One region of the Paenibacillus sp. JDR-2 genome, then DNA from elsewhere that is predicted to be linked to it. Evidence: riboswitches for the same ligand, from Rfam matches in the RefSeq annotation. Region 1 holds a riboswitch; the other holds the start of a gene.
The links. A riboswitch is a leader RNA that binds a small molecule or an ion and turns the genes downstream of it on or off. The one in region 1 is predicted to bind FMN.
Positions count from the first base shown of each region.

Region 2: it holds a riboswitch for FMN, as region 1 does, so the genes downstream of both, PJDR2_RS10305 (DMT family transporter) here and ribD (bifunctional diaminohydroxyphosphoribosylaminopyrimidine deaminase/5-amino-6-(5-phosphoribosylamino)uracil reductase RibD) in region 1, are expected to answer to the same signal.

Region 1 is NC_012914.1:2,713,647-2,729,787, reverse strand. It holds gene ribE (6,7-dimethyl-8-ribityllumazine synthase) at 1-444, opposite strand, end outside; gene ribB (3,4-dihydroxy-2-butanone-4-phosphate synthase) at 487-1,644, opposite strand; gene ribE (riboflavin synthase) at 1,680-2,351, opposite strand; gene ribD (bifunctional diaminohydroxyphosphoribosylaminopyrimidine deaminase/5-amino-6-(5-phosphoribosylamino)uracil reductase RibD) at 2,367-3,473, opposite strand; FMN riboswitch at 3,720-3,927, opposite strand; gene PJDR2_RS11945 (peptidylprolyl isomerase) at 3,959-4,390, opposite strand; gene lysA (diaminopimelate decarboxylase) at 4,444-5,772, opposite strand; gene PJDR2_RS11935 (spore germination protein) at 5,911-7,554, opposite strand; gene PJDR2_RS11930 (stage V sporulation protein AB) at 7,586-8,020, opposite strand; gene PJDR2_RS11925 (stage V sporulation protein AA) at 8,007-8,657, opposite strand; gene PJDR2_RS11920 (DNA topology modulation protein) at 8,824-9,342, shown strand; gene PJDR2_RS11915 (AAA family ATPase) at 9,339-9,842, shown strand; gene sigF (RNA polymerase sporulation sigma factor SigF) at 9,968-10,723, opposite strand; gene spoIIAB (anti-sigma F factor) at 10,743-11,186, opposite strand; gene spoIIAA (anti-sigma F factor antagonist) at 11,186-11,539, opposite strand; gene PJDR2_RS11895 (D-alanyl-D-alanine carboxypeptidase family protein) at 11,661-12,878, opposite strand; gene PJDR2_RS11890 (pyrimidine-nucleoside phosphorylase) at 13,058-14,386, opposite strand; gene PJDR2_RS11885 (aspartyl-phosphate phosphatase Spo0E family protein) at 14,414-14,578, opposite strand; gene PJDR2_RS11880 (purine-nucleoside phosphorylase) at 14,688-15,518, opposite strand; gene deoB (phosphopentomutase) at 15,544-16,141, opposite strand, start outside.
Region 2 is NC_012914.1:2,385,121-2,401,261, reverse strand. It holds gene PJDR2_RS10350 (SDR family oxidoreductase) at 1-548, shown strand, start outside; gene PJDR2_RS10345 (response regulator transcription factor) at 831-2,444, opposite strand; gene PJDR2_RS10340 (cache domain-containing sensor histidine kinase) at 2,441-4,273, opposite strand; gene PJDR2_RS10335 (carbohydrate ABC transporter permease) at 4,464-5,291, shown strand; gene PJDR2_RS10330 (carbohydrate ABC transporter permease) at 5,292-6,122, shown strand; gene PJDR2_RS10325 (ABC transporter substrate-binding protein) at 6,239-7,552, shown strand; gene PJDR2_RS10320 (ribose-phosphate diphosphokinase) at 7,694-8,638, shown strand; gene PJDR2_RS10315 (NUDIX hydrolase) at 9,158-9,724, opposite strand; gene PJDR2_RS10310 (Gfo/Idh/MocA family protein) at 9,976-10,962, opposite strand; gene PJDR2_RS10305 (DMT family transporter) at 11,039-11,971, opposite strand; FMN riboswitch at 12,154-12,316, opposite strand; gene PJDR2_RS10300 (LLM class flavin-dependent oxidoreductase) at 12,408-13,469, opposite strand; gene PJDR2_RS10295 (NAD-dependent epimerase/dehydratase family protein) at 13,677-14,567, opposite strand; gene PJDR2_RS10290 (glycosyltransferase family 2 protein) at 14,607-15,365, opposite strand; gene PJDR2_RS10285 (PRD domain-containing protein) at 15,685-16,141, shown strand, end outside.

The DNA.
Region 1 (16,141 bases):
TGCCATCTCTATTGCAGAAACAGCCGCTTCATAGCCTTTATTTCCGGCTTTTGTGCCCGCACGCTCAATGGCTTGCTCGATCGAATCCACCGTCAATACGCCAAAAATCGTTGGCACGCCTGTTTTCAGGGCGATTGCGGCAACGCCTTTCGCAGCTTCGTTGCACACGTAATCAAAGTGCGGAGTTGATCCCCGGATAACGGCGCCAAGCGTGATAACGGCATCGTACTTTCCGCTTTCCGCCATTTTTTGCGCGATAAGAGGAATTTCAAATGCGCCCGGTACCCAAGCGATATCCACATCGTTGTCTTGCGCGCCATGGCGTTTGAAGCCGTCAAGCGCACCGCTGAGCAGCTTACCCGAGATAAATTCGTTAAAACGTCCAACAACTACCCCAAATCTAAGTCCTTCCGATACTACGCTTGCTTCAAATACGTTTGGCATGTTAAGCCCTCCTGGTCATTATGACTAATATTTTGGCTTGCTTTACTTCTTGCCGGCTTCGCGGATTTCAATCGGCACCCGTTCAACGATCTCGATTCCATGGCCTTCGAGGCCTCTGATCTTGCGCGGGTTATTCGTGAGCAGCCGCATCTGGCGGACGCCAAGGTCTCGCAGTATTTGTGCCCCCACGCCGTAATCGCGAAGATCCATCTTAGGCTTGGCATCTTTTTTGTCCCCGCCCTGATCGAGCTGGGAATAATTCTTCAGCTTATTTACAAGCTCTTGACTGTCCTGACGCATGTAAAGAAGAATGCCGCTGCCTTCTTCATTGATTTGCTCAAGCGCCGACTGCAGCTGCGGCCCGCATTGGCAGCGGTGTGAATGGAAGACATCCCCTGTCAGGCATTCCGAATGAACGCGGACAAGCACAGGCTTCTCCGGATCTATCCGGCCTTTGACATACGCGATATGCTCTTTGCCGTCTGCCTGATTAGAGAAGGCAATCGCCCGGAAATTCCCGAAGTCCGTCGGCATATCAACCTCTACGATGCGGTCAACAAGCTTTTCCTTGGCGTTGCGGTAAGCAATCATTCCTTGGATGGTGATCAGCTTCAGGTTATGCTTCTCTTTGAATGCGATCAGATCCGGAAGACGGGCCATCGTCCCATCCTCTTTAATAATCTCGCAAATGACTGCCGCAGGCTCCGAGCCGCACATGCGGGCAAGGTCGATTCCGGCTTCCGTATGGCCCGCGCGGCGAATGACGCCGCCATCCTTCGCAACCAGCGGGAAAATATGTCCCGGCTTGCGGAAATCCGTTGCTTTCGTCGTTGGGTCAATCAATGATTTGACCGTCTGCGAGCGTTCATAGGCTGAGATACCCGTCGTCGTGGATACGTGATCCACGGATACCGTAAAGGCTGTGCCATGGTAATCCGTATTATGCTGGACCATCGGCGGCAGATCAAGCTGCTCGGCGCGTTCCCGCGTAATAGGGACACAGACCAGGCCGCGTGCTTCCGTAATCATGAAATTAATAACTTCAGGAGACGCGGTCTCCGCCAGGGCAATCAAATCCCCCTCGTTCTCGCGGTCTTCGTCGTCTACTACGATAATCGGCTTGCCTGCTTTCAAATCCTCCAGCGCGGCTTCCATCGAGTCAAACACATTTTCTTGCAGTTCCAGCTCTTGTCTATTCATCAATTTCCCTCCCTGCTATCCGGTTACCCTAGTATTTATAGAAAACCATTCTCGCTTAAAAAGGCTGCGCTAAGCTTTGATTCCGTCCGCCCGGAAGAACCTGAACTGCCGGCGGGTTTGTAATGCAGAAGATGATCGACGTATTTGCCGATGACATCGCATTCGATATTGACCGAATCGCCGGCTTTCTTGTTCATCAGCGCGGTTTCCCCCAAGGTATGCGGGATCACCGATACCGAGAAGCCTGTGGCATTGGTACTGACCACCGTTAAGCTGATCCCATCAATCGTAATAGAACCCTTAGGAATGACATACCGCATCATTTCGTCGTCAGACAGCCGAATGGCGAACACAACCGCATTCGCATCCGTCTCCCGGCCGGTGATCATGCCAACTCCGTCGACATGCCCCTGCACGATGTGACCGCCGAATCGGCCTCCGGCCAGCATTGCCCGCTCCAGATTCACGTCCTGGCCCGGGCGGAGCTGATGCAGATTGGACTTCCGGTATGTCTCCGGCATGACATCCGCATCAAACGATGTCCGGTCGAAGGAAATGACGGTTAAACACACGCCGTTTACGGAAATGCTGTCGCCAAGGGCAACCCCTTCCGTAACCTTTGAAGCTTCTACCGTCAGAACCATCGCTTCGCCTTGTTTCTTAACCCGTCTTAAAGTGCCAACTTCCTCAACCAGGCCGGTAAACACGGGCACTCCCCCAATCTATTCATTACCGTATACAGGATATCCCGATATACAAATATCTTCTCCTGCCATTTCCACCTTCACATGATCCAGTTCAATGGCCTCCGACATTTTCTCGAACCCGGCGAACGTAAAGGTGCCGGGGGAGTCAAGCCCGCCGATAATCTTTACTGCCATGTAGATCATAATCTTATCGATTAATCCGGCTTCCAGCATAGCCCCGTTAAGTTTGCCGCCGCCCTCCAGCAGAATCGAACCAATCTCCAGCTCGCCAAGCTTGCGCATTGCTTCAGCCAGAACAACCTGCTCTCCGTCACCGCAGCGGATGACTTCGACGCCGGCTTCGGTCAGCGCCTGCTCTCGAGAAGGATCAGCCTTCGCAGATGCGAGTACAATCGTGCGGGCTAAGCCGTCCGTCACTACTCTAGCATCCAGCGGCAGGCGAAGCTGACTGTCCACAATAATCCGAACCGGATGAATCGCGGGAACAGCCGCGCGGGTCGTCAGTTGAGGATCATCCGCAAGCAAAGTACCAATGCCCACCATAATCGCCTCGTGCTGGTGGCGCAGCGTATGCACCTGCTCGCGTGCGGTAGAACCCGTAATCCAGCGGCTGTCTCCCGTATGGGAAGCAATTTTCCCATCCAGCGTGCTTGCCGTCTTTAACGTTACATAAGGCAGCCGGGACGTAATGTATTTGTTGAATTTCTCGTTCATGCTCCGGGATTGTTCTTCAAGCAGACCAACCTCAACTTCGATGCCTTCCTCCCGGAGACGCGCGATCCCTCTGCCCGCAACCTGCGGATTGGGATCAGTGGTCGCCACAACGACACGAGCAGCCTTTGCATTAATAATGCGCTCGCAGCATGGCGGTGTTTTGCCATAATGGCTGCACGGCTCAAGGGTTACATACACCGTTGCCCCTTCCGCTTCGTCACCGGCCATCTGCAGCGCGTGTACCTCTGCGTGACCTGTTCCCCGCTTAAGGTGGGTACCAACGCCAATAATCCGTCCGTCCTTCACAACAACGCAGCCAACAACCGGATTAATGCCGGTCTGCCCGGAGGCTTTAGCGGCGAGTTCAAGAGCAAGACTCATATAATACGAATCGTTTAAAATTTCCATAAATGCAAAAACACCCCCATTAGCCAGCTTAGCCAACGGGGGTGGGAAAAATAACCATTCCATGCTTGCAAAATAAAGCTATTCATACACAAACGGCTATGCAGCTCCAAAAAAGAACCGCAAACCTTTCGCGGATGAAATATAAGTCCAGTAATACTTTCTTATATTTCAAACAAACCTATCCCACTTGTGAAAATAAGCACAAGAAAAATAAGCATGAACGCTCATACGCAAACGCATCAAATGTGTCCCCTTCTCCCATCCAGACTATACTGTCGGTCCCGGATTTGCACCAGGTCCACCGTTCCTTCCCGCGCAATGCGATGAATCGCTCTTGCATGGGATGGCCCGGGTCACGGACTGACGAGAAAGCGCCGCACGCAGGTGACTCCTGTTGTGCAGACGCCGCTCGATCACCGCCGGTTGGGATTTTCACCCTGCCCCGAAGGTAAGCCACAAACTATAAATTTGTTAGTATCTTAACATTAAACTTCGTAAACTTCAACCTTTTGCATTTTGTCGCGTCCTTTAAACGCGTCAACATGCTCCATGCCTTTGGCAACTTTGCCAAATACCGTATGTTGGCCGTCAAGATGCGGCTGCGGCTGGTAGCCAATGTAGAACTGGCTTCCGCCTGTGTTGCGGCCTGCGTGTGCCATTGCGAGCGAACCGCGCTCATGTTTGTTCGGGTTGATCTCGCAATTGATCGTGTAGCCAGGACCGCCTGTGCCAGTACCGTTAGGGCAACCGCCTTGCGCAACGAAGCCAGGAATAACGCGGTGGAATACCACGCCGTTATAGAAACCTTCGTTTGCAAGCTTTTCGAAGTTTGCTACCGTATTTGGAGCATCTTGTTCGAACAGGTCGAGAATAACTTCTGCACCGTTCTCAAGTGTGATTTTTGCTTGTTTAGCCATGTGTAACATCTACCTTTCTATGTCGAATAAGACTACGTTACCAAAAATCTCCCTCACTTAGCAAGCGATTTGAGAAGTCTTGCCGGAATTACGTCGTTACCGACGATATTTTCGAGCGATTCCCGCTGTACAACAAGGTCGGATTGGCCGTCTTTTACGAAGACAACGGCAGGACGGCGGAAACGGTTGTAGTTGCTCGCCATCGAGTAGTTATAAGCGCCTGTGCAGGAGACGGCAAGCAAGTCGCCCGTTTCCGCTTTTGGCAGCTCAAGGTCGATAATGAGCTTGTCGCCGCTCTCGCAAGCTTTGCCTGCGATTGTAACGGTTTCCGTATTGGCTTCGTTAGCGCGGTTCGCCAGGATCGCTTCGTACTGGGATTGATACAGGGCAGGACGAGGGTTATCCATCATGCCGCCGTCCACCGCGATATATTTGCGTACGCCAGGGATGTCTTTCATCGTGCCTACGGTATACAGAGTTGTGCCCGCATCACCAACGATGCTGCGGCCCGGCTCAACCCAAATCTCAGGCAGCGGGAATTCCGCGGCCGAGAAATTCGAAATAACCGCGTCGGTAATGGCGGCAACATATTGGGCTACAGGAAGCGGAGTGTCGCCTTCCACGTAACGGATGCCAAAGCCGCCGCCAAGGTTGATCACCTTAAAGGTAAGCCCCAGCTCGTCGCGGATTTGAACGGCGAACGCTACAACTTTATCAACTGCCATGCGGAAGCCGTCAACTTCGAAAATTTGGGAGCCGATATGGGAATGCACGCCCAGAATTTCAAGGTTCGAGAGCTCAAGTGCTTCCTGGATTGCTTGCTTTGCTGCACCATTGCCAAGATCAAAGCCAAACTTCGAGTCTTCTTGGCCAGTCGATATATATTCATGCGTATGTGCTTCTACGCCCGGTGTAATACGGAACAGGATTTTCACTTTTTTGCCTTTGTCTGCGGCAAGCGCATTCAGCATGCGCAGCTCTACAAAGTTGTCTACAACGAAGCAACCGATATTGGCGTCCAGCGCCATGTTGATTTCGTCCGGCGTTTTGTTGTTGCCGTGGAAATGGATGCGGGCTGCTGGAAAACCTGCTTGCAAAGCCGTATACAGCTCTCCGTCGGATACAACGTCGAGCGACAAGCCTTCTTGATCGGCAATTGCGCACATCGCCATAACCGAGAACGCTTTGCTTGCATAGGCAACCTGGAATTTCAGGCCGGATTCCTTAAATGCGGATACATATTCATTTGCCCGTTGACGAATAAGCGTCTCGTCGACAATATAGAGCGGCGTGCCGTACTCTTTCGCCAGATCCGTTACATCAACTCCGCCAATCTCCAAATGTCCCTGGGCATTAATTTTGCTTGTGCCATGTAAGTACACGAATTATGCTCCCCCTCAGATATCTACTACAGGAACGTAATAGAAGTTGATTACGATTTGCACCAATAGCCACAGTATATCGCAATCTAACCTTGAGAGAAATGGATAAATTCACATTTGATTTGTATTTCTTGGCCTCTATTCGGTCCGCGGCATTTTGTCGCTTTGCTGCGGGCGGAGAAGGTTTGGACGAGTCCGGTTTTTAAGTACCGGCTTCCTCAGGATGATGTTCATCATCGCTCTGTAATCAAACGGAATAAACGGCCACATATACGGGCGGTTGAACGAACGCTGCATGCACAGCATCATCAGAATCGCAGTCGTAGCGATAACAAATCCCGGCGCGTTAAACAACGAGACGGCGACGATCAGCACAAGCCTGACGATCCGGTTCGCAAGGCCCAGCTCATAGCTTGGCGTCGCAAACATCCCGATGGCCGCAATCGCCATATAGAGAATAACCTCGTTAATAAAAAGCCCGGTCTTCACCGCGATATCGCCAACCATGATGGCCGCGACGAGGGAAACGGCCGTGGCGAGCGTGGACGGCGTATGCACCGAAGCCAGCCTCATGAGATCAACGCCAATTTCCACGATCAGAAACTGTACGATAAGCGGCAGCTTGCCGATTTTTTCCGGTCCGAGGAAAGCTAGAGCCTGCGGCTTAAGCTCCGGATGGACCACGAACAAGAGCCATAAAGGCAACAGGAACAACGAAGAGAAAATCCCTAGAAAACGGACCCACCGCAGATAGGTTCCGATAAACGGAGTCTGCCGGTTCTCCTCGGCATGCTGGATCAGGTCAAAGAAGGTTGTCGGCAGAAGCATCGCGCTTGGCGAAGTATCCACGAATACCACAACGGAGCCTTCCAGCAAATGGGCGGCAACAACATCCGGGCGCTCGGAATACCTTACGAGCGGGAACGGATTCCACCCCCGTTGAACGGTTGCTTCCTCCAGCTGCTTATCCGCAAGCGGCAGCCCGTCAATATGCACCAGTTTGATTTTATCCTTAATCGATTTGACTAACTCGGGATCCGCAAGGTCGTTAATATAAGCAATACATATATCGGACTGCGTCCGCTCCCCGACCCTGAGAAGCTCGTAACGGAGCTGGGGATCACGCAAGCGTCTGCGAACGAGCGAAATGTTCGTCATCAGCGTCTCGACAAAGCCGTCGCGGCTGCCGCGCACAACGCGTTCTAGCGACGGCTCCTCCGGATTGCGCGCCGGGAAGGCTTTGGCATCGATAATGATGGCTTGCGGTTCTTTATCAATAAACATCGCCGTTGAGCCGGACAAGACAAAGGTCAGCATTTCATTCCATTTTTCCTTTTTCTCTACCTGTGCCGCAGGCACATACAAGTGCAGGAAATCATGAAAAGCATCGCCCGTTATATCATCCGGCTGCAAATAAGTAAGCCTCTTCAAAATTTCGGTCAATACCGTATCCTTCGCCAAACCATTCATGTAGAAAAAGGCGACACGCCTTTCTCCAAACGTCATTTCCCGCACGACGATGTCAAAGCTCACTTTATACCCGACTTCGTTCTCCAGACGCTCGAAGACCTCGTCCAGACTGTCTGGGATAACATCATCCTCACCACCGTCCGCCTTTTCATGTCTCGCAAGCGACTGGTCATGCTGAGCCGTCCGTTCGGTTAACTCAAAAGGAGGAGTCGGGATTGCCATTCCCTGTTCTTCGTTTTTCTGTGATTCCGGTATGTACATAAACGGGGGTTCCCCGTTTTTTTGTTCCCGGTCCTTCTCCCGGTCCGTCATCGTCATCAACCTTTCGTGTCTGTTTTACTTGCTACCACTGGAAATACAGCCAATCAAACAAAGAGCCCAGTGTTTTTCCCAGCACCATTGCCATCACAAGACCAACCAGATAATCGGATAGATTCATTCGTTTCGCCAGAATCGGCAGCACGTTCATAACCTCTGTCAATGCTCCTGCCAGCATGCCGACGAACATACCGGTCATAAGACCGGAAATGGTCAGAATAATCGCCTTCGGCAGCGCCAACCGCCAGTCCATAAAATCAGCGAAGGTCCAGTACATAGAACCGCAAATGACAGCCGTCTCGAACCATATGGATACGCGATAAGCGTAAGCGATCTGGGCAAGCCTCGGGATAAGATCGAGTATAATCAGAAAGGCGACCAGTCCGCTCCCGACCGCAAGCCCCCCGGAGAGTCCGAGCAGCATGACGAATACGTGCATCAGCCAATCACCCATCGTCATCGCCCCGCTCTCCATGCTGACGGTTTTTTTTGCGCATCTCGTCCGCGATAACGTAGGCATTTACATTTTCCTGATACGTATACAGCTCCACCTCCAGAGGATTGGGTTCTTCGTTGAACCGCTTCTTGAAGAGATGGTTAAAAAACAGAATCATGCCTAGGCCAATTCCGATTGAATACGGGATCTGGAACCATAAAGGGTGATCGGTCCGCTTGCCGGTCAGCAGCTCGACAATCCGGATATGAACCTCCTTCATGCTGACATCCGTGTGGAAATTCATAATCGCAAGCCCCGCTCCGAAAAAGAGCAGAAGCCAGGCGAAAATAAGCACGGCAATACGCGGCTTTTGTGGTTTGGGGGATATCATGATAAGTACTTGCGGATCGCCGTATGCTTCCACGGACAGTCCCGGAGCCGCTTCCCTAACTACCCGCACGATCTGAAGCAGATCAATGACAACCCGGTTGCCGTCCCCTTTATGATGGCGGTACAGCACAAGCTCGCTAAGCTCCTGCTCCAGCTTCTCGTTAGGCGCCAGCAGCCTCGATACCTGTCCCAGCGTTACGCTGCGCTCCGGCCGGATACATACTTTCTTCTTAAGTCGCAGATAGAGGGCGGATGGCTCAGTTGCTTCCATCTGTCATCATTCCTTTGTTCCCGCTAAGGGTTTACTTCCCTGTTAGTATGAGAAAAGGAGATATCGGATAGTCATGCTTATAGAGGTAAAAAATTGAAACTCCCGCAAGGAATAACCTCCGCAGGATGGAATTAGTAAAGAACATATACGGCTTCAGGAGGACACAATGAAACGAATTGCCATCATAGGATCGGGCGGAGCTGGCAAGTCCACCATGGCCCGAAAGCTTGGCCAAGCGCTTCACCGGGAGGTATCTCATTTGGATGCGTTATTCTGGAAGCCGAATTGGGTAGGCGTACCGCGGCAGGAGCAGATTATCGTCCAAAATGAGCTGGTCAATCGGGAGGAATGGATCATCGACGGAAACTACGGAGGAACGCTCGATATCCGGCTTAATGCCGCCGATACGATTATTTATCTGGATTTCCCGAGATTGTTATGCATGTACCGCGCAGTCAAAAGATCCATTCAATACCGGAACAAAACCAGACCGGACATGGGAGCAGGCTGCAAGGAAAAAATCGATTTGCAATTTTTGAAATGGATTTGGGAATATCCGAATACAAAAAGACCCGAAATCATTAACAAACTCCAGCAATTATCGGAAGAAAAGCAAATCGTGATCCTGAAATCGCCAGGCGAGGCTAAGCGTTTTTTGGCTAGCTTAGGAAAGGACCGGGGATGAACAAAATATTTATTGTCGGCATCGTGGCCAGCGGCAAAACGACTCTGGCCAAGCATTTATCCGAGCAGCTTCAAATCCCTTGGTATGAGCTTGATGCTATCGTTCATCATCAGACTGATTCGGGGAGATCTAAGCGGACAGTCGAAGAGCAGCATGAAGTACTTATGGAAATCGACCGTAACGGAGCATGGATATTTGAGGGGACAGACCGTGACTCCTACCAATGCCTTTACCAGATGGCGGAGAAAATTATTTTTGTTGATACACCACTTCAGGTACGCCTGTGGAGAATCGTATCCCGCTTCGTGAAACAAAAGCTTGGCCTCGAGCCTTGTCATTACAAGCCTGATTTTCATATGCTCCGTATGATGTTCAAGTGGACAAGCGATTTCGAGCGGAATAAAACCGCGTTTGAGGCCAAGCTGCAGACGCATGGCGATAAAGTTATCCGCTGCAAGGAGTTGAAAAAGAAAAGACCAAATGGCTTCGCAGCACCTTGAAAAGGTTGCGCCATTTGGTCTTTTTTTTCGCGGCTATTGGGCAATTTGTTCGCGTATTTACGACGAACAAGTTGCCATTTCATTGAGCAATTTGTTCGCGTATTTACGACGAACAAGTTGCCATTTCATTGAGCAATTTGTTCGCGTATAGACTGCAAAATTTTCTTCTCCAACCTCGACACCTGTACCTGGGATATCCCCAAGCGGCTGGCGACTTCGGATTGGGTTTTATCCCTATAGTAACGTAAGTATACGATCAGGCGCTCGCGTTCGCTTAAGCCTTCAATCGCTTCGATCAAGGCGAGCTTATCGAACCAGCGCTCCTGGGAATCGTCCGCTATCTGATCCATCAGGGTAATCGGATCACCGTCATTCTCGAATACGGTTTCATGAATGGAAGTCGGCGGCTTATTCGCTTCCTGCGCGAAGACCACATCCTCCGGCGTAATGCCAAGCCGATCCGCCACTTCGCTGACCGTCGGCAGACGGCCAAGCGTCTTGGACAGCTCATCCTTCATTTTCCGAACCTTATTCGCCGTCTCTTTCAATGAACGACTGACCTTAAGCGTACCGTCATCACGCAAAAAGCGCTGAATCTCGCCGATAATCATCGGCACCGCATAAGTAGAGAACTTCACGTCATAGGACAGGTCGAATTTATCGACGGACTTCAGCAGCCCGATACACCCGATTTGGAACAAATCCTCCGGCTCGTAACCACGGTTGATAAACCGCTGCACGACTGACCAAACCAATCTTATGTTACATTGAACAAGCGTATCCCGGGCGATCGTATCGCCGGATTGGCTTAACGCTATCAAGCGTTTGACTTCCGCATCATCCAAATACGGCTGAGCCGTTTGCTTCAAATCGACATCCATGAGGTTCAACCCCTATACGCTAGTTATACAGCGCTTTTTTCGATTCAATACGCTTAAGCATAGCTACCCGCGTACCTTGGCCCAGCTCACTGGTTACTTCAAAACGGTCCATGAAATTTTCCATAATCGTAAAGCCCATGCCCGAACGTTCCATTTCCGGCTTGGAGGTAAAGAGCGGCTGGCGAGCCAACTCCAGATCTTCGATACCGCGTCCATTATCCCAAATCGCAATAGATACCACGTCCCCGTCAATAGAGGCCTCAATGGTTACCTTGCCGGCAGGATCGCTGTCGTAACCGTGAATAATTGAATTCGTAACCGCTTCAGACACAGCCGTCTTCAAATCGTTCAGTTCTTCAAGCGTCGGGTCCAGCTGCGACACGAAAGATGCCACCGCAATACGGGCAAAAGCCTCATTTTCAGACCGGGCGCTAAAGGATAACGTCATTTCGTTGCGTCCCATTACGAGACCACCTCCAGACTAGAAATCGCCATTCTTTCATTGTCGTAAATGCTCATTATCTTAAACAAGCCCGACATTTCAAACAGGCGGTAGACACTCGGGTTCACGTCGCATACGACCATTTTGCCGCCTTTGCTGCGAATCTGCTTGTATCTGCCCAAAATGACGCCTAATCCGGAGCTGTCCATAAACTGCAGATCCTTCAGGCTTAGAATAATGTGGTGGCTTTCCCCTCTCATGATCTCCGCCTCCATCTTGTTGCGGACAATATCCGCCGTATGATGGTCAAGTTCTCCGCGGAGACGCACGATCAATACATTACGGTAATGCTCCAGTTCTGCTTGCAGACTCATTGTCGCCGTTCAACTCCTTTGGGCTTCGCTATTGGATCGCACTACGATTTCTCCGCGAATCCCCATGTTTCCTGCACGGCGACAAAACTAGAAGAGAAGCGCTAGAAGCTGACAAAATGCGCTAAGAGAAGAGCCCTCCGAAGGAACGTTTCAGCAGCTTGAACCAACCGGCTTTATTAATCGACTGAGGCGCGTCTACCGGGAACTCCTTCACAACCTGGTCGCCTTGGTAGACGACAAGCTTGCCGATGGATTGTCCGATCGCAACCGGCGCTTTAAGCGGTTGATCGATTTGCAGCTCATAACGGATATCCTGCGTTGCCGCTCCTTTTTTGAGCAAAATGCTGTAAGGATGCTTAGCAACCAGCGGTATTTCGCGCACTGCGCCCTTCTCGACCTTGATTGTGCCCATCGTATCCCCTTCTTTGAAGATTGGATGGGTCGTGTATTGCGCGAAAGTGAAGTCAAGCATTTGCGATACTTCGGCATTTCTTGTTTTGGTGTTTGGCTCGCCCATCACGACTGCGATCACTCGCAGATTGTCGCGTTTGGCCGTTGCCGTTAAGCAGAACTTCGCTTCATTCGTGAAGCCAGTTTTGAGACCGTCGGCTCCGCTGTAGAACCTTACAAGCTTGTTCGTGTTCACGAGCCAGAACGGTTTCTCCGAAGTCTTGCGCAAATAATCCTGGTATGACCCGGTGTATTTCGTAATCTCGGAATGCTTCAGCAGCTCGCGCGACATGACTGCAATATCATGCGCGGAGGTGTAATGATCAGCTGCAGGCAGACCGTTACAGTTGGCAAAATGCGTATTTTGCAAGCCCAGCTGCTGCGCTTTCTCATTCATCATTACAACAAACTGCTGCTCCGATCCCGCAAGCTTTTCCGCCATAGCGACAGAGGCATCGTTGCCGGAAGCCATCGCGATCCCTTTCAGCATTTCGTCAACCGTCATTTCTTCACCGGGTTCCAGGAAAATCTGAGAACCGCCCATAGAAGCCGCGTATTCGCTAGTTGGCACCTTGTCGGTCAGTTTGATTTTCCCGTCGTCCAATGCTTCCATGATCAGCAGCATCGTCATGACCTTCGTAATGCTCGCCGGAGGAAGCTTGACGTTGCTGTCCTTCTCGTAAATAACGGTTCCGCTGTCCGCGTCCATCAGGACCGCGGAACGCGCGGAGGGTGCTAGATCAAGCGATGCGGTCTGCTGCTGTTGGCCTTGAGCACCGGGAACGGGCTCTTTCGCGCTAATTACGGCATTGGCGTTAGCAGCAGCTGGCATTGCGGTTAGGGCAAATGCAGCGAATAGAATGAACAGCTTCGTACAAACTTTTTTCATGTGCAGGTCTCCTTCAAAGATGATGCGGTTCTTGTCGCATAAGTTTTACACCGCAATTGGGCTATATTGTCTTCTCCAGTCTTGACCTCTTTCAAGAAAATTATTCCACGTAAATAGATGTCGAACATAACAAAAACCGCCGTACTCCCTGAGGGAGTACGGCGGTTTATTAAACGGCACTAATATCGTTTCGTTCCTTCTGCGGTAACAACAGACAAGAGAAGCGGACGCTCTTCGGGCTTATCGGCCGCTATCGTGTAAGCTTCGCGGACTTTAGCTATAACTTCCTCCACGGCAGGATCCTGGGCTCGTGTATGAAGCACGGCAAGCGTATCACCTTCGCTGACCGCATCTCCAACCTTCTTGCGGATCGTGATGCCGACGGAATAGTCTATAGACGCGTCCTTCGTTGCCCGTCCAGCTCCAAGCAGCATCGCGGCGATTCCAAGCTCTTCCGCGTCAATCGCTGCGATAAACCCTGCAGCAGCGGCTTTTACCTCTGCTTGCTCCGCAGCCTGAGGTAACCGATCAAGATCATCTACGACCGAGACGTCGCCGCCTTGCGCGGAGACAAACTGCTTGAACTTGGCTAAGGCTTCGCCATTAGCAAGCTGGCTTTGCAGCAGCCCTTTCGCTTCGGCAACTGTCGAAGCTTTTCCGCCAAGAACAACCATATGCGCGCCCAAAGTAAGACATAATTCGGTAAGATCCGCAGGACCATTGCCCTGCAGCGTTTCGATTGCTTCCCGGACTTCCAGCGCATTGCCGATAGCAAAGCCGAGCGGTTGATCCATGTCGCTTATTACAGCAGCGGTCTGACGGCCGACCTTGGTACCGATATCCACCATAGCTTGGGCCAGCTTCTCGGAATCATCCACGGTCTTCATAAAAGCGCCGCTTCCCGTCTTCACATCCAGCACGATGGCATCGGCACCGGCCGCGATCTTCTTGCTCATGACAGAGCTCGCTATTAACGGAATGGATTCGACGGTAGCTGTCACATCCCGCAGCGCGTAAAGCTTTTTGTCTGCTGGTGCCAGATTTCCGCTTTGTCCGATAACCGACAATCCAAGCTCATTCACTTGTTCGAGGAATTTCTCCCTCGTCAGCTCTGTCTGAAAGCCTGCAATCGATTCCAATTTGTCAATAGTTCCCCCAGTATGGCCAAGTCCTCTGCCGGACATTTTGGCAACCGGAACACCGACGGATGCAACAAGCGGGGCAATAATCAGCGTTGTTTTGTCGCCTACTCCGCCCGTGCTGTGCTTGTCTACCTTCACTCCGGCGATCGGAGCCAGGTCTACCTGGTCTCCCGAATTAGCCATGGCAAGCGTAAGTGCCGCCGTCTCGGCCGGTGTCATTCCCCGAAAGAGTACCGCCATAGCCCAAGCCGACATCTGATAATCCGGAATGTCCCCATCGCAATAGCCATCCACCAGAAACGTCAATTCTTTTGCAGTCAGCTCTCCGCCATCCCGCTTCTTTTGTATTAGATCTACCGCTCGCATGTTATTCACTCCGTTTCTGCCACGCAGTCATTTATGAGAATGCGCTCGCAGCATTTGTTGCCGAACGATCAGTTCGTCCAGCATCTGACTCAGCTGGAGCACCTCACGATGTACAAATGTTTTCTTTTTCATTGCTTTTTCAACCATTTTCCCTCTAAGCTGCTCGATTTCGACGAGTAATAGCTTGTCCACTTTTCTCCACTCCATCATCGCATAATCATGGACATTATACGACGACCTCGCCATCAAATACTGTCATATTCCGTCGAGCCAATTGTTACATTTTTATTACAAAGATCTACTAAAAAAGTCGGATGACTTCCTTCACTAGCGCCAAAAATTCAGCTTTTACGCGTTCCGTCGTTTCTATAACCTCGTCATGCGACAATGGCTGGTCAAGCACCCCTGCCGCCATATTGCTGATACAGGAAATACCAAGCACTTCAATGCCGGAATGTCGGGCAGCAATGACTTCAGCAACAGTCGACATGCCGACAGCATCTGCACCCAATACGCGCAGCATGCGAATTTCGGCAGGCGTCTCGTATGTTGGACCAAGCAGACCGGCATAAACGCCTTCCTGCAGCTTGAGGCCTTGTTTGGCCGCCGTATCGCGGGCAATCGCGCGCAGACGCTTGCTGTAAGCCTCGGACATATCCGGGAATCTTACGCCAAGCTCATTATCGTTAGGACCGATCAGAGGGTTTTTTCCCGTCATGTTCAGATGATCGGAGATCAGCATCAAGTTACCGGCTTCGTAATCGAGGTTCACGCCGCCTGCGGCATTTGTTACCAGCAAGGCTGTAACGCCTAGCGCCTTCATAACGCGAACAGGAAATGCCGTCAGCTCCGGTCCGTATCCTTCGTACATATGGAATCTGCCGCGCATAAGCACTACCGCTCTGCCGGACAAGTTTCCGACTACCAGTTCCCCTGCATGGCCTTCTACCGTAGATACCGGGAAATGAGGAATGTCGCTATAATCGATCGTAACCGGGTTTTCGATATGATCGCCTAGCACGCCAAGGCCGGAGCCCATAATCAGGCCAATCTCCGGTTTCACCTGTACTTTGCCGGCGATAAAGGAAGCAGCCTCCTTAATCTGTGCTGCTGTCATTGTAGTTGAACTCATCGTTCGTTCCTCCTCTTAATCCTTATTACTCTTTTGTCTTCAGCAAGCTTAAGAAGCTTGCGCCGTTTGGCGGTGTCGGCACGCCGAAATTATCGGCGATTGTAGCGCCAAGATCCGAGAAGGTTGCTCTTGCGTCCAGCCGCTCCGGATTGGCGAATGCCGGGCTGTACAGCAGAATCGGTACATATTCGCGAGTATGGTCGGTTCCCGGATGGATAGGGTCATTGCCGTGATCGGCCGTGACGATCAATAGGTCGCGCTCCCCAAGCGTGCTTTCGAGCTCCGGTACCGCCTGGTCAAACTCCTCCAGGGCTTTCGCGTAACCTTCCGGATCGCGCCGGTGTCCGTACAGGGAATCGAAATCAACAAGATTGGTGAACAACAAGCCTTTGAACGGCTGTTTCAACGCTTCAATCGTACGTGCAATCCCGTCGGCGTTGCTTTTCGTCGACGTTGTCGCCGTAATACCTTCACCGTCAAAGATATCGTTAATCTTGCCGATAGCGATAGTGTCGAACTCGTTATCCTTCAACAGGTTCAGCACGGTTGCTTCAGGCGGTTTTACCGCATAATCGTGACGGTTCGGCGTACGCTTGAAAGCGCCGGGGGATCCGACATAAGGC
Region 2 (16,141 bases), 330 kb from region 1:
TGACTGCGAATTATCCGGAGACCAACGTTTTGGTGAACAATGCGGGGATTCAGCAGCGTTTCAGCGTTTTGAAGGCGGATGTAAAGAGTGACTGGCAGTACTTTAATAAAGAAATTGCAACAAACATTGAAGCGCCTTTCCATCTTGCGATGCTGTTTGCTCCGTTTTTTGCGGCAAAAGAGAACGCGGCTATTATCAATGTGACATCCGGTCTGGCCTTTACGCCATTCGCCATTGCACCGATCTATTCTGCTACGAAAGCTGCTCTCCATTCCTTTACGATCAGCTTGAGACATCAGCTCTCGGCAACTTCCGTAGAGGTCATCGAGGTTGCCCCTCCGGCCGTTAATACCGATCTAGGCGGCTCGGGTCTGCATGTCCACGGCGAACCTCTCGACGCCTTTGCCGACGGCATCTTCCAAGGACTCCAGGAAGGCAAATCCGAGATTGGCTACGGCACCTCCGTAGACCGTCTCCGTATGTCCCGCGACGATATCGATAAATACGCGGAAAGCATGTATCACGCCACCAAAAACATGCTCGACTAACCAACCAATCCTGCTATCCCACAAAAACTAACTAACAAAACAAAGGAGCTGGCGTAATGGCCAGCTCCTTCTTTTTTATTCTTTTTTCTATTGTGAGCGCATTTTTTAAGAAAGGTTAAACAAAAACGGAGAAGCTCAATTGATTCTGAAGAAGCGTAGCGTTCGCCTTTGCTCGGGGATTCCCACCTTATAACATTCCAATCAAGGAATCCCCGAGCAACAGCGATCGGAAGAACATTTGAGTTCGTAGTTTGCAGCATAACCTTACTTAATCCATGCGCATCACAATTTCCTGTACTGGTTAGGCGACTGCCCCTCAAACTTCTTAAACACCTTGCTGAAATATTTATCGTCGTCATAACCGACCATCTCGGCGATCTGGGCGATCTTCAGGTTCGGATTTTGCAGCAGCAGCTTCGCTTTCTCGACGCGGATACGGCCCAGATAATCAAAGACATTCTCCCCCATCTCCTGCTTGAAGCGGCGGGAAATATATTCTCTGCTCAGGTAAAATCTTTCGGATATATCCTGCAGCGTTACCTCGCGATTATAATTCTGCTCCATGTACCTTGCGATATCCCGCATAATGCTATGCTCTTTATTGCCGCCGGCCCCCGTCAATGCCGCAAACGCGGTAAGCCCGTTAAGCAGTTCACGCCTGCAGAGCTCCAGAGACAATCTGCCTTGCTCATCCAGCAATACGTATAAGGGCAGACCGGAAGACGGTTCCGCACCTGCCTGAATGCCCTGCTTGGCCGCAAGCTCCTGCCGCCAGCGGCTCAGCATGGATTCATATTCGAAGCGCCACAGCTCAATCTGCTCTTGGGTAATAACCGGCAGCAGCCTCGCATTCTCCAGGAAGCTGTCGACGGCCGTCTCGATATCCTTCTCCTTGCCGCTCCATACCGCAAGACGGAACCGCTCTTCGTAAGCGGCAATGCTCAAGGAGTGGATTCCCGTTTTAAAACCTTGCTCACTGCAATGAATGTAGCTGTTGTCCTTCAGCAGATTGCGCTGCTTCAGCGCGGCTCTGCCTTCCTGGTACGATAACGATAATCCCGTAGGAAAAGCCTGCTTGTGCCCTACTCCGTAATGGAACCGCCCGTGAATCGACTTGACGATTCCTTCCGTGATTTGCCCCAGCAAGTCTTCCCATTCCGCAAGTCGGTCCCACAACAAGATAATGATTTCATGCTCGCTGTTCCAATAGCGGAACGCAAAGCCGCTATTTTTCGGCTTAAGTATTTCGTTGCACACATTGATTAAGCAAAAAGTGAGCAAATCGCGGTTGCCGTCAAATTTACGGGAGATTTGAGGCTCCAGCATCCCCGTGCTAAGAATGATGACCTGGCACTCCGTGGCACGGTCAAGCCGAAATTCCTCCTTCAGCACGGCCGGAACCGTTACTTGTCCGCCAGCCCCGGCTTCACTGATCATCGTCGAGAACAGCTTATCCCGGTACACGGGCTTAATCTGGTTGATCTCGATGCTGCGCTGCTGATCAAGCCTGCGGGCCTGATCCTCCTGCTCCCAGCTTTGCTTAGCTTTCTGAAGCGCCTCCGTCAGCTGCTCCGGGTCAATCGGCTTCAGCAAATAATCCTGACCGCCGTATTTCATCGAGCTGCGCACCAGATGGAAATCATCGTATCCGCTAATGACAATCGTTTTGCTTTTCCGCCCCTGCTCTTTCATCCAGGCCAGCAGCTCTACCCCATCCCGGTTCGGCATTCGCATATCGGTAATGACAATTTCCGGCTGCATATTCCCGAGCATTTCAATGGCGGAATCGCCGTTATCGGCTTCATAAATTTCTTTGATTCCGAGCTGCTCCCAATCAATCAGCAGCTTAACCGCTTCGCGCACATGCTGTTCATCGTCTACAATGAGTATTTTCATGCTCGTTCCTCCAGCTCTTGCACAGGTATTCGCAAGGTTACGGTAAATCCGCCCGAAGGCGAAGAGTCAATGCTCATTTCCGCTTCCTCGTTGTAATAAAGCTTCAGCCTCATCCACACGTTGCTGATGCCGATGCTCTTCTGCTCCTCAAGCAGCGCTCCGGTAGAACGGAATAACAGCTGTCTCAGCTCCCGCAGCTTATCCGGATCCATCCCGCTTCCGTTATCCTCAATCCGGATCGTCAGCCAGCTTCCGTCGTCGGTTACTTCCGAGAATAACCGGAGAACGCCGCTGCGCCCCGAGGTTTCATAGCCATGCTTGAAGTAGTTCTCGACAAGCGGCTGCAGCAGCATTTTGGGCACCTGTACAGAGAGAGAAGCCGGATCGATATCGTAATGCACGGTAAGCTGTTCGTTGAACCTTTGCTGTTGCAGCTCAAGGTAAGCCTTCGCATGATTCAGCTCCATCGAGAAAGGCACAATGGACTCGCTGGTGTTCATGTTGTACCTCATCATTTTCGCAATAGAGGTGATAAGCGTATATACCTTGGGCGCCCCGGCATGAAGGGCCAGCGTCCCGATCGACTGCAGGGCATTGTACAGAAAATGCGGATTGATCTGCGCTTGCATCGCCCTCAGCTGATTCGTCTTATTGGCAATTTCGAGCCGGTATTCGCTATTAATCAAGTCCCGGATCGTCTGAATCATCGTGTTGAAACGCCTTGCCAATATGCCGATTTCGTCCTTCCGGTCAACCGGCACCACAACGTTGAAATTCCCGGACTGTACCTGATTGATATGCCCGATTAGCCGCTTGATCGGCTTCGTGAACTGGTAGCTGACGAGGAAGCTAGCGATAACCGCAAGTACCATAAAGATTGCGATAACCGACGTATTAATCGTCCGGATCGCCGTTGCGCTCTCGTACAAATACGAGTACGGAAGCTGCTTCACCACGACCCAGTCCATGTAATTGGTACTGAGTGTATCATAAATGACAATGCCGGAAAAAGACTGGTCTTGCCATTTGATCACGCCATTTTCCTGCTTGGAGGCAAGAACCTGGTCGGTCCATTTCAGCCGGTCCTGGTCTTCCTGCCCGTTCACCGAGCACACGAAATTGCGGCTCCGGTCGATAATATACAGCTGCTCTTCGGACGACATCGTCAACTGCCGGCAGATTTGATTCAGCTCATCCGACTTGACGTCCATCGACAAATAACCGATCACTTCGTCGCTTGGCGTCCGTATAATCGGCCGGCGCAAAGTGAAAACGCTTTCCTCTTTGACGGCATGACTCCAATCCAAATTGTAATGCGCGCTCGTATGCGTAGCCTCTACAAACGGCTTCGGGCTCGAGCCATGTTCCGTGGGCCATTCCAGCGGCTGATTGATCCCTCTGCGGAAAAACCCGCGTGCCATCAGATACGTCAGCTTGCCATCCCCGATCTGCAGCTGAATTTGATGGATCCCGTTTGTAGACTGATAAATGTTCAGCATATGGGCGTATATCTGCAAATTATTTTTCTCGTCGAACATCGGTACGTTTACGTTTGGCGACTGGCCCCTCTCGATCAAGGCATACAAGGAATTAGACTTGTTGATGTTCAGGTAGACGTCAAGCGAGTTCTCGTTGATCTTGTCCATATAGCCCAAAATATTGTTTTTGCCAAGCGCCAGCAGGTTCTGATTCTCATGAATCGACTGCTGCGTCACCTTATCCTTGATGTAATAATTCGAGATAATCATCGACACCGTAATCGGAATAATCGTAACGGCAAGCAAGAGCGCCATCAGTTTCCGGTTAATACTTGTTGCGAACGCAAACATGACGTCCTACCCCCAAGGTCAATATATTACACCTAACCCATCATATCTATCGGTGGTTCAAATTTCAATAACTGTTTATAGTCTAGCTATACACCGATGCTTAAAGCCGCATTACGAAGGGGGACTCCAATTGAACTTACGAAAAAGATCAAACGAATGGATACAGCAGCTTGTATTTGTCGGACCCGGCATGATCGTTTTCACGATTATCGTGCTTATTCCGTTCCTGCTTGGCTTCTACTTTTCCTTCACGGAGTGGAATGGCCTAGATCTCGACAAAGCCAAATGGATCGGCATGGATAATATCCACCGCATCTTTACGAACGATGATAAGTTTTGGGCATCCTTTAAATTTACGCTGAAGTTTACCGTCGTGACCGTGGTCGTGACCAATGTTCTTGCTCTTATCTTGGGGCTCCTGCTGACCCGCCCGATGCGGGGACGCAATACGCTCCGTACGATTTTCTTCCTGCCTAACATGATTGGCGGTATCCTGCTTGGTTACATCTGGCAGTTTATTTTTACCAAGGGCTTCAAGACCATCGGCGAAATGACGGGCTGGCACTTCTTCGAGCTTCCATGGCTCGGCACGCCGGAGACCGGCTTCTGGGGACTGGTCATTGTCTTCGTCTGGCAGACGACCGGCTACATGATGGTTATCTACATCGCGGCAATCGTTGGCGTGCCGAAGGATTTGATGGAAGCCGCAACGATTGACGGAGCGACGTATTTCCAAACCGTCCGCAAAGTGATCATGCCGCTTGTTATGCCGGCCATTACGGTCTGCTTGTTCCTGACGACGTCCGGCGCGTTCAAAATGTTCGACCTGAACCTTTCGCTTACCAAAGGCGGTCCGGGTACTTCCACCCAATCGCTAGCTTATAACATTTATGCCGAGGCGCTGGTCAACAACCGTTACGGTCTAGGCACCGCCAAAGCGATGCTGTTCTTCTTCGCCGTCTCCATCATTGCCGTCACGCAAGTGTGGCTGACCAAACGGAAGGAGGTCGAAGCGTAAATGACAGCTTCCCGTTCCCGGCTTTGGGCCGTAGCAGCTGCAGCTATCTTGCTCGCTCTGCTCTTCATAGCTCCTTTTTACTTCGTCCTTGTCAATTCGGTAAAAGGACTTGGCGAGATTATGGTGGACGCCGCCTCTCTCCCGGACAAGTACCTGTTCACGAACTATTCGAAGGTATGGGATATTATTAAATTCCCGAAAGCCTTGCTGAACTCGGTTCTGATTACCGGCATCAGCGTTGCGGGTATTGTTATTATCAGCGCGATGACGGGCTACCGGCTTGTCCGCAAGCCAACCTTATTCAACAAAATCCTGTTCACGGCGTTTATCTCGGCCATGATCATTCCGTTCCAATCGGTCATGCTGCAGCTGGTACGCGTAACAAGCTTCCTGGAGCTTAGGGCTAATATGTTCGGCATTGTCGTCTGTTATCTCGGTTTTGGTCTATCGCTTTCGGTCTTCTTGTTCCACGGCTTTATCAAAAGCGTACCGCTTGAGATTGAAGAAGCGGCGGTAGTGGACGGCTGCTCGCCGTATGGCGTATTCTGGCGCATCGTATTCCCGCTGCTTCGTCCGATTATCGTAACGGTTATTATCCTTAACGGCTTGTGGATCTGGAACGACTACCTGCTGCCGGTGCTGATCATCGGTTCGAACAAGGATTTGACAACCATTCCGCTTGCGATCACCCGCTTCTTCGGGCAATATACGAAGCAATGGGATCTGGCCCTGGCCGGTCTGACAATGGGGATTATGCCGATCATCGTCATGTTCCTGATGCTGCAAAAGCATATTATCGAGGGAATCTCTTCGGGATCGCTTAAAGGGTAAAATCAATATTTTGCACTTTTCACGACAAAAACGTCTGTGTTTCTTGGCTTTAAGCTTCCATATAATCAAACTTGTAAAGAGAACAACCTTTTGACAAAAATGGGGAGGTTAACAAAATGAAAAAGTTTTCTATTCTTCTCGCTGCAGCGATCCTGACTTTAACGGCAGCCGGCTGCGGCAATAACAGCAACAACGGTAATAACTCAGGCTCCGAAGCAAGCAACAAACCTTCTGAATCCGCCAACGCAACATCGGAAGCTTCCACGGCTCCGAAAAAAGACGTAAAAATCAAAGTATTCCAATTCAAAGTGGAAATTGCCGATGCGCTTAACCGTATGGCTGAAGAATATGAGAAAGAAACCGGCGTAAAAGTCGAAGTCGAAACGCATGGCGGCGGCGAAGACTACAATGCCCTGCTGAAGGCTGAAATCGCTTCCGGCTCCGAACCTGAGATCTTTAACTCAGAAGGTTATGCAGCGCTTGAAGCTTACTATGACCGTGCGACAGACTTGTCCGGCGAGCCTTGGGCGAAAGACGTCATCCCTGCTGCTGCAGGACCTGCTCAAGTAGACGGCAAGCTGCTCGGCATGCCGATGAACATCGAGGGCTACGGCATTTTCTATAACAAAGACTTGTTTGAAAAAGCCGGCATCACTACCCTTCCTAAAACATTGACTGAGCTTGAGGACGCAGCGAAAAAACTGCAAGCAGCAGGCATTACGCCGTTCTCGACAACAAACGAATGGTGGTCGATCGGTCATCATACAATCAACGTTGGTCTTGCCGAGCAGCCGGATCCAATTGCCTTCATTAACGGAACAAAAGACGGAAGCGCAAACTTCAAGGACAATGATGTATTCAAGAAATGGATTAACTACGTTGACGTTGTCTTCAAATACAGCCAAAAAGACAAGCTGACTACCGACTATGCGACGCAGGTTGCGAACTTTGCATCCGGCAAAGCAGCGATGATTCAACAAGGTAACTGGATCCAAGGCGACGTGGACAAAGTAGCGAAGCTGAACGTTGGCCTGCTCCCTATTCCGATTGACGACAGCGGCAATGCTCATATCTACACGGGTCCTGCAAACTTCTGGATCGTAAACAGCAAATCCAAAAACGCTGAAGAAGCGAAAAAGTTCCTGGACTGGATGGTTACTTCGGACACGGGCAAATCGTACCTGACAAAAGAATTCAAATTTATCCCTGCATTGACTTCCATTAAACCTACAGCGGATGAAATCGGTCAAATGGGCGTAGCCGTATCCGAGCAAGCGGCAACTGCCGGCGGCTGGCATTGGGGTCGTTACCCAGACGGCGTACCGCAAGGCTGGGGCGCTGCAATGCAAGAGTACCAAGGCGGATCGATTGATAAAGACCAGCTCTTCGACAAGCTGGAAAAAGCAATCCAGGATATCGTAGCGAAATAAGCGTAAACAGGTGGTCTTGAGAGGTCCAGAGCGGACTTTTCAAGACCGCTTTTCTTTTTTGGGCCTACCGGAATTTTGAATTTGCTTGGGGAAAGGCTATAATGGGACTATCTGTATAATGAACGTAAGGAGACAAAGCGGATGCAAAATGTAAAAATTTTTTCCGGCTCCTCTAACCGCCCGCTCGCGGAAGAGCTATGCCGAAAACTTAACGTTCCTCTTGGAGACATTGAAATCTCCAGGCAGGCAAGCGGAGAAATCAGCCTACGATACATAGAGTCGATTCGCTCGGCCCATGTTTATATCATTCAGTCACTGTCTCATCCGGTGAATGAGCATCTTGTTGAACTTATGATTATGATTGATGCTGCCAAACGGGCTTCTGCAAAAACAATCAATATCATTATGCCTTATTACGGTTATGCCCGTCAGGAACGGAAATCCGCTCCACGCGAGCCGATTTCCGCCAAGCTCGTTGCCGATGTCTTGACGACGGTTGGCGCTGACCGCCTCATTACGGTTGACCTGCATGCCGATCCGATTCAGGGCTTTTTCGAAATTCCGGTCGATCATATTACCGCCCTTGATCTGATCACGGATTATTTGAAGAGCAAAAACATTAAAAACCCTGTTGTTGTCTCGCCGGATGCCGGACGCGCAACTACAGCGGAGAAGCTAGCTAACTACATGGACTGTCCGTTCGCGATTATGATCAAGAACCGTCCTGCCCACAATACATCGAAAATCACGCATATTATCGGTGAAGTCGAAGGCATGACGCCGATTATTATCGAGGATTTGATCGATACGGGCGGCACCATTATCAAGGTTGTGGAAGCTTTGAATAAGCGCGGCGCCAATGATGCCTTTATCTGCGCCACGCACGGCCTTTTCTCGGAAAACGCACTCGAGAAGCTGACGCATCCTTTCATTAAAGAGGTCGTAATTACGGATACAATCGCAATTGACCCGAACCATTCGGACAAGTTTGTTGTTCTGCCAATGGCGGATCTGCTGGCGAATGCTTTGCGTATCATTAATAATGGCGGATCGATAAACCGGTTGTTTAAGACGAAGCAGATGTGATGATAAAAGGCATGCTTCAGAAAAGTATCTTCTTCCGGTTGCTGTTGGTCTCGTGGGATTCCGATTGAATTGGATTAGATGTATTCCCACGAGAACAAAGGCAAGCGCTACGCTCCTCCAGAAGATACTTTCCTTACGCACTTTTTAACATCACAAACGCTTCGTCCCACACCTGTTTATCGGGTGTGGGAGTGGGAACAAACAAAGAGCCCCGGATTATTCCGGGGCTCTTTGTAATTTTGATACTTCACATTTCAGACAACAATGACTGCTCGGCGGAGAACTTCACTATTAGTGAGGTATTCTCACCGATTTTCCTTATTTATTAGAATCCTTTGGCACGAAAAGTGAGGTTATACGCCTTATTCGCACGTTCCCCTGCCCCGAGTTTCAGCGCGGTTTGGCTCACTATTTTATGAGCTCGCCTCACTACGTTGAGCAATACTCCCGCTTCGAACAAAAAATGGCCTTCCAGAGTCAATACCGTTAAATCAGCGAAAATGTCCGGTTAGCTCACGGTTACTTAGCCCGATAGAGGCCGTACTTCTTAAGGCTGTCGCGGATTGGTTTGGTGTCCTCGGCCAAGCCGCCATCGCCGCCGTTCAGAGCGACATCGACCTGCCACGCGGTCAAATCGGCGACGTTCATCGATTCCATTTCTTCTATGCTGAAGAAGCCTGCTCCGTCTACTTCTACGCCGTCCGGACAAGGCTCGCCGTCTATGTATTCCATTTCGAAGGTAATGTAGACGTCGTGTACCGAATGTGGCCGGTCGCGTATGCCGATAATTTTGGACACGATCGCGCGTATGCCTGTTTCCTCCAATACCTCGCGGGCTACCGAGCCTCTAATCTGCTCGAACTGTTCAATGTAACCGCCCGGTGTTGTCCAATACCCTTTACCCGGTTCGTGGGCACGGCGTACAAGCAATATTTTGTTATCTCTAACCACGCAAGCACCTACTCCGACGCTGTAGTTGCCCCAATGAACAAAGCTGCAGCTTGGACAAGCTTTGCGGTTCTCCCCGCCAATCTCTCTTACTTCCAGCTTATCTCCGCAAGCCATGCAAAAATTAATATTTTCCATGTGAATTTTCCCCCTCCGGCAATATGGCGAACAATATAGAGATCATTATACCTTAGCTTCATGGACAATAGCCCTTATTTTTTTATGTGAAACTAATGTACTTTTCAGCTTTGTTTAATCTTGGGAGAACATAATTAACCATACTCCCTATTTGATATAGCTTGTCTCTTGGGCCCGTACCCCGAATACGGGCCACTTTTTTATTCTAAGACAAAAAGGACCGGTACAGAACCGGTCCTTTTCTTTATCTATTATTCAAATGGATAACGCAGTCCCCATTGCCCGCGGATTTCGTCCATCGTCCGCATCAGCTGTAGGGTTTCGTCCAGCGAAATAACCTCGCTCTCTAGCTTGCCTTCACGGAGATATTGTCCTGCCGCTTCGGCCTCATACACGTAACCAAGTGTCGTGCGGTCATCCGAGAAGGTTTCTTCCGTACCGTCCGCTGCGATTAGCGTTGCGGATTTGGCATTAAAGAAGGAAGGAATCTTAATGGAGCCTTCCGTCCCCATTATGTAAGCATCGCTGCCCGAGTTCAGACGGATTGCCGAACTCAGCAGGGCGGTCTGACCGCCTTCGTAAGATAGCAGGATGCTGTTCTCCTCGTCTACGCCAGTCTCGCCAAGATGAGCAGTGCTAAGAATCTGCTTCGGTTTTGCGCCAAATAACATGGATGCGAAGGAGAGCGGATAAATGCCGACATCCAGCAGCGCGCCGCCAGCCAAAGCCGGTTTAAATAAACGTCCTTCCGGATTAACTCCGGTACGGAATCCAAAGTCTGCCTTCAGCAGCCGGACTTCGCCGATACGGCCTTCTGCAATCCATTCACGGACCTTGCGGATGACCGGCAGGAACCGCGTCCACATCGCTTCCATCAAGAAAACGCGGTTATCTCTTGCGTATTGCACGACTTCCTCTGCTTCTTTTACATTGACCGTAAACGGCTTCTCGCATAATACCGCTTTGCCTGCGCGAAGACATTGCAGAACGTGTTCCTTATGGGACGGGTGAGGAGTCGCGACATAAATAATGTCGATCTCGGCATCGTTCACCAGCTCCTCATAGCTTCCATACGCGCGTTTACCGCCGAATTTGCCGGCGAACTCTGCCGCCTTCTCAAGCGAGCGGGAGCCTACCGCGCTTAGCTCGGCATCCTGGGCAAAAGCCAAATCGCGGGCGAATTGGGATGCAATCCAGCCTGCGCCGAGAATGCCCCATTTAATCGTTCTATTCTCCATTATTTCCTACACCTCCAACCGCAGTATATCAGCAATTGACCCGATATGAAAGCGGTTAAAAGCGATATGTCCTCGCTTAATTCTGCTGCCTGGAAATGAAAAACAACGTAAACCATATAAACACAAAGCCTGCAATCTGCGCGCTAGTAATCACTTGGCCGAATACCGTCCAGTTCAGGAGAACGCCAACCATCGGGAAGCTTAGCTCGGCGATTGTCGCATAAGAGGCCTTGATCTTGCTTAGGCCTTTATAGTAGACAAGAAGGCTGACGAGCCCAGGAAGCAAAGCCTGAAGCAGCAGATTGACGATAACAGCTACCGGATCCGTCCCTTCCGCCAGCTTCCATGCCGCTCCTTCCGACCAGGTAATGACGAGCAACAATGGCAAGGCCATCATAAATCGCAGAGAGGTAACCGTCTCGTATTTCATGCTGCCAAGCAGATAACGCCCCATAACCGTCGAGCCGCCCCATAACGCCGCAGCGCCTAAGGACAACAGGCTGCCGACCTGAACAAATTCATTGACATGCCCAAAAGGAAGCGTAAATCCAAACGTCAGCAAATAAGTTCCGACAATGGCGAGAACGAGCAACGGACCGATTTTTTTAGGCAGAAGCTCCTTCAATAACATCCTTGCCATCACAATAGCGAAGAGCGGCTGAAGCTTCTGCAGCAGCAGGACCGCGTTGGGATTGCCATGAACGAGACCCTGCGTGAACAGAATCGTTGCCAGAGCCGAGCCGCCCCACGAGACAAACAGCAATGCGCCAAGCTGGCGGAGACGAACATCGCGGAGATCCGCGCGGAACTTCCATAACACTGGGGCTGCGGCGATAAACAAAATGATATGCTCAAGCAGTACAATCTGGGTAGAAGTTAATGTTTTCAGCAAAATAATGCGGAATACCGGATCCACGCCCCACAGCGCGGCTCCAAGGACAACCAGCCAAAACTCCGGCCGAACGGGAGATTTGGTACGAAGAAGTGGTGATGCGGTAATATTGCTCATAATGAGTACCCTTTCTGAATACAGGACGGAGCAAGCGTTACCGTTTGCTCCTTCGGCTAGAAGAGCAGCAGACGGTTTCGCTATGCAATAAAAAGCCCCGATCCGCTTGGTTGTTCGCGAATCGGGGCCAACTCAAATAAACATGCATATTGGCGGTTTCCCGCCTTCTGCAGGCTTACTTAAGCGATCTTCTATCATCCGGACTATACCGTCGGCCTTGGAGTTGCACCAAGTCAGTCCCCTTGCTGTTAGTCAGCTCAGGGAGTCGCGGGCTTTGCTATCCTCTGCCAAGCAGAATTAACGTTTACCGCCGGTCAGGAATTTCACCCTGCCCCGAAGATCCTTATTCCATTAAATTTTTTAAATGATTGGATTGAGTATAACGCTGTTTTTCCGAGTTGTCTAGTATGAATAGTGAGTTTTAGCAATCGTTTAACTACACTTTTATTTGCAGGGCTTCCCGGACAAGCGGCGCAACTTCCTTCGCCAGCAATCGGATCGAAGACTCCACCTGCGCGGCAGGCATGCCGCCAATGTCCATCTGAGCCATAAAGCGGGAATGGCCAAACAGCTTATGCTGAGCAATAATCTTCTCCGCAATCAGCTCCGGACTGCCGATCGCAAGCGAATCCGCCAGCTTCTCAAAGTCCTCCCGCGAGAGTGGAGTTCCGTTCTCCTTGCCGCCCATGAACTGGGAATAGTACACCGAATAGCCGGCATAAAATTCATCCAGCGCCTGCCCGGTTGTCTTCGCAACATAACAGTGACCGGTAATCGCTACCCTCAGCTCTTCTTTCCGGTAGCCCGCTGCGACCCCTGCTTCCTTATAGCAGTCTACAAGATGCTTGTATTTCGACGGTTCTCCGCCAAGCAGCGCCAGTGCCATGCCTGCCCCATGCCGACCGGCCAGAGCCGCGCTTTCCGCCGTGCTGCCTACGCCGACCCAGATCGGGATCGCCGCCTGCTTCGGACGCGGAGCAATTTCCGCATCCTCCAAAGGACTGCGGAGTCGGCCGTTCCATGTAATCCGTTCCGACAAATTAAGCTGTCTCATTAATTCAAGCTTCTCAGCGAACAATTCTTTATAGTCATCCAGCTCAAAGCCAAAGAGCGGAAACGATTCGATATAAGCGCCGCGGCCCGCGATAATCTCAGCACGCCCGTCAGAGATGAGATCCAGCGTCGCAAAATCCTCGAATACCCTTACCGGGTCCGCCGTCCCTAGTACCGTAGTTGCACTTGTAAGACGAATGCGGGAGGTCGCTTGCGCTATTGCGGCAAGAATAACCGGCGGCGAGGATAAAGCAAAGTCCAGGCGGTGATGCTCGCCTACTCCAAATACGTTAATGCCCGCTTCATCCGCAACTTTGGCTGCCCGGATAATCTCCTTCATTCGTTCTCCCGCGTTCTTGAGCCCGCCCGTACGGGAATCAACCGCAAGATCGCCTAAAGTGTAAATGCCAAACTCAAAATTTCCGTCATTCCCTGATGAAACCATCCATATGTCCTCCTCAGCAATGCCACCGTGATCTAATAGTCTAATGATTGACATTGCTTCCATTCCTATTCATGTACGTAAAGTAAGTAGTATACGTATAGTAAGTGAAGTCTCTAGTAAGTAATTGTGCCTAATTATGACGAATTCGTCAAGCTTACTCGCAAAAAAAGAAGAGCTGACCATATCGGACATGGCACAGCACTCCTGTTAAGGCCGATCCGAATACCATTTTATAGTCCGTTCCAAACCTAGGGGCAATGAAAACGCGGGTTTCCACAACACTTCATAATCAAGTCTAGAAATGTCCGCCAATACCACAACTGGCTCCTCCGGCTGCTCATCGCCAATTCTGATATTTGCTTCGCTTCCTATAAGGCTGCCGATCAATCTGACCATGCGCTCCAGTTGAACCGGCTGTCCGCTTGCAATATTTACTGTTCCCTCGCAGGGACTTTCGAATAGACTAACCAGTGCATCCGCCGCGTCCTCGATATACAAATAATCCCGGTACAGACCGCCGTACCTGCAATAAGCTTCTTTCTTGTTCAACAAGGAAGTAATCGTAGACGCCACCAGTCTTTTACCCGGATCATGGGGACCGTACAAATGAAATAACCTGCCCCATGCGCAGCTAAAGCCGGCTATCCGGGCATAGGATTCCAGCCAGACCCGCAGGCTGTTTTTGCAGGCTGCATAAGCATGAATATAAGAATCCGGCGATTCCTTCTCCGACAATCCCCCTTCTCCCCATACATATTCCGCGCCCGTTCCGGCTACAATTATACGCTTGCCGCCGCTTTGGACAAACTGATGAATAAGCGCCATGCTGCACCTTGTCCATTCATAATTGGCCAGGGACCGGTAACATTCCGGAGGAACGGCGTCCCAAGCAAGATGGATTAACGAATCGGGCTTTACCTTCCCGATAAACCGTACCGCCTCGTCCGCGCTCAGCAGATCGACCTGATGCCAAATCCCGCCTAATGCAAGCTTGGATTTTCTGTAAGTGGCATGAACCTCATACCCTTTTGCCAGCAGCAAAGCAACTACATACCGGCCAATCCAGCCGGTTGCGCCAGTCACGGCTACCTTATGCACCACAAGTCATCCCTTCCCTCCGATCAGAAGTAACCTACGCTAACGTAATCTTAACGACCTGAATTCCGGGATACGCCGCAAATCCTCCGTAATTCCCGCAAGAGCTAAATATTTAGCCTCTAGTTCCTGCAAATTAAATAGATGATGGTTTCCCATATTGCTCTTCAAAGCATCTTCCGGAATCGTGGGGCCAATCTGCATTTTTCTTGCACGCATCGCGTGATTCCACGGGCTGAACGAGAACTTCATAATAAAAGCCGGAATCAGAAGCACCTCATAAGGTTTGGTCGTCCAATGCCTGCCTGCCGTGTATCCGCCGCTTCTGTATTTATGAATAAATCTTCCGTGATACAAGGCTTGAGGATCTGCCGGGAATAAGCCGTGATAGCGTTGTTTGACCAGCGGCAGCGCATAGATAGGATCCGTATAGTAACCTGGAGGATCAACCATCGTAATGGTCCGCACCGAATACATTTTTCCGCCAAGCGAATCCAGGATCTGAAATAGCTGAATGCCGTATCGGCTGACGAGAAACTCCGTTGTATTCAGCACGATTTTCCAGCCTGATACCGCCTTCTCGATACTCATCACTTCCTTGTCGACCTTAACGGCATGGAAGTCCGGAACGACGGAATCCCTGATTTCCCAGTGAGGAGCGAGCTTCCGGATAATGTCCGCAGATCTGTCCGTTGACCCTCGGTTAATCATAATGCCATGGTCAAATAAGGGAACATGATGCATCAGCCACCAAGGCAGCAAATATGCCTCATTATAGAAGTGAGAAATAAGCGTCGCCATCTGTTTCACCCCCTATTGACCCTCTAAAACTTAAAGGATGCTTTATCTACTATTATATGAAAACCAACTAGAAGGGTTCTTGTAAGGTAGGTCTCAAGAATCACCGGAGAGGAATAGGAGGAGTGAATATTTTTCAATTGACGTAAACGCTTGCATGATTTATAGTGATAACGAGCCAAATATATAACAAGCCTTTTGGCATGTTACTAGTTCGACTAGGCATGAGCCAAGGAGAGTATCCGCCCGGAATACGGCGGTGTCTTTTCTTGGTTTTTTTGTGCTCAAAATGGGGAATTTACTACTGAGAGGAGGGATTGACGTGGGACTTACGGGACAACTTCGGATCGATCGGATCGTTGGCAACAATGTCATCCTAACGATGGAACCGAAGTCATCGAGGGAATACGTGCTGTTTGGCAAAGGCATTGGCTTCTCATGCAAGGGCCAGAAGTTTATCGATGCCGAAGACCCGCGAATTGAGAAGCGGTACCGGCTTGACGACCGGGATAAAGCGCTGCATTACCATTCTCTACTGGAGGAATTGGACCCGGAAGTGGTGCAAATCTCCGAGCAGATCATTGATGAGATTCGGGAACGGCTGGGAACGCCTGTCGATCCGAAAGTGTACTTCGCCTTACCGAGCCATATCCAGTTTGTCGTCTACCGGTTAAGAAACGGCATGGAAATCGTCAATCCTTTCCTGTATGAAACAAAGATGTGTTATCCCCAGGAGTTCAAGATCGCCGCCAAGGCAGCCAAGATGATCAGCGAGAAAT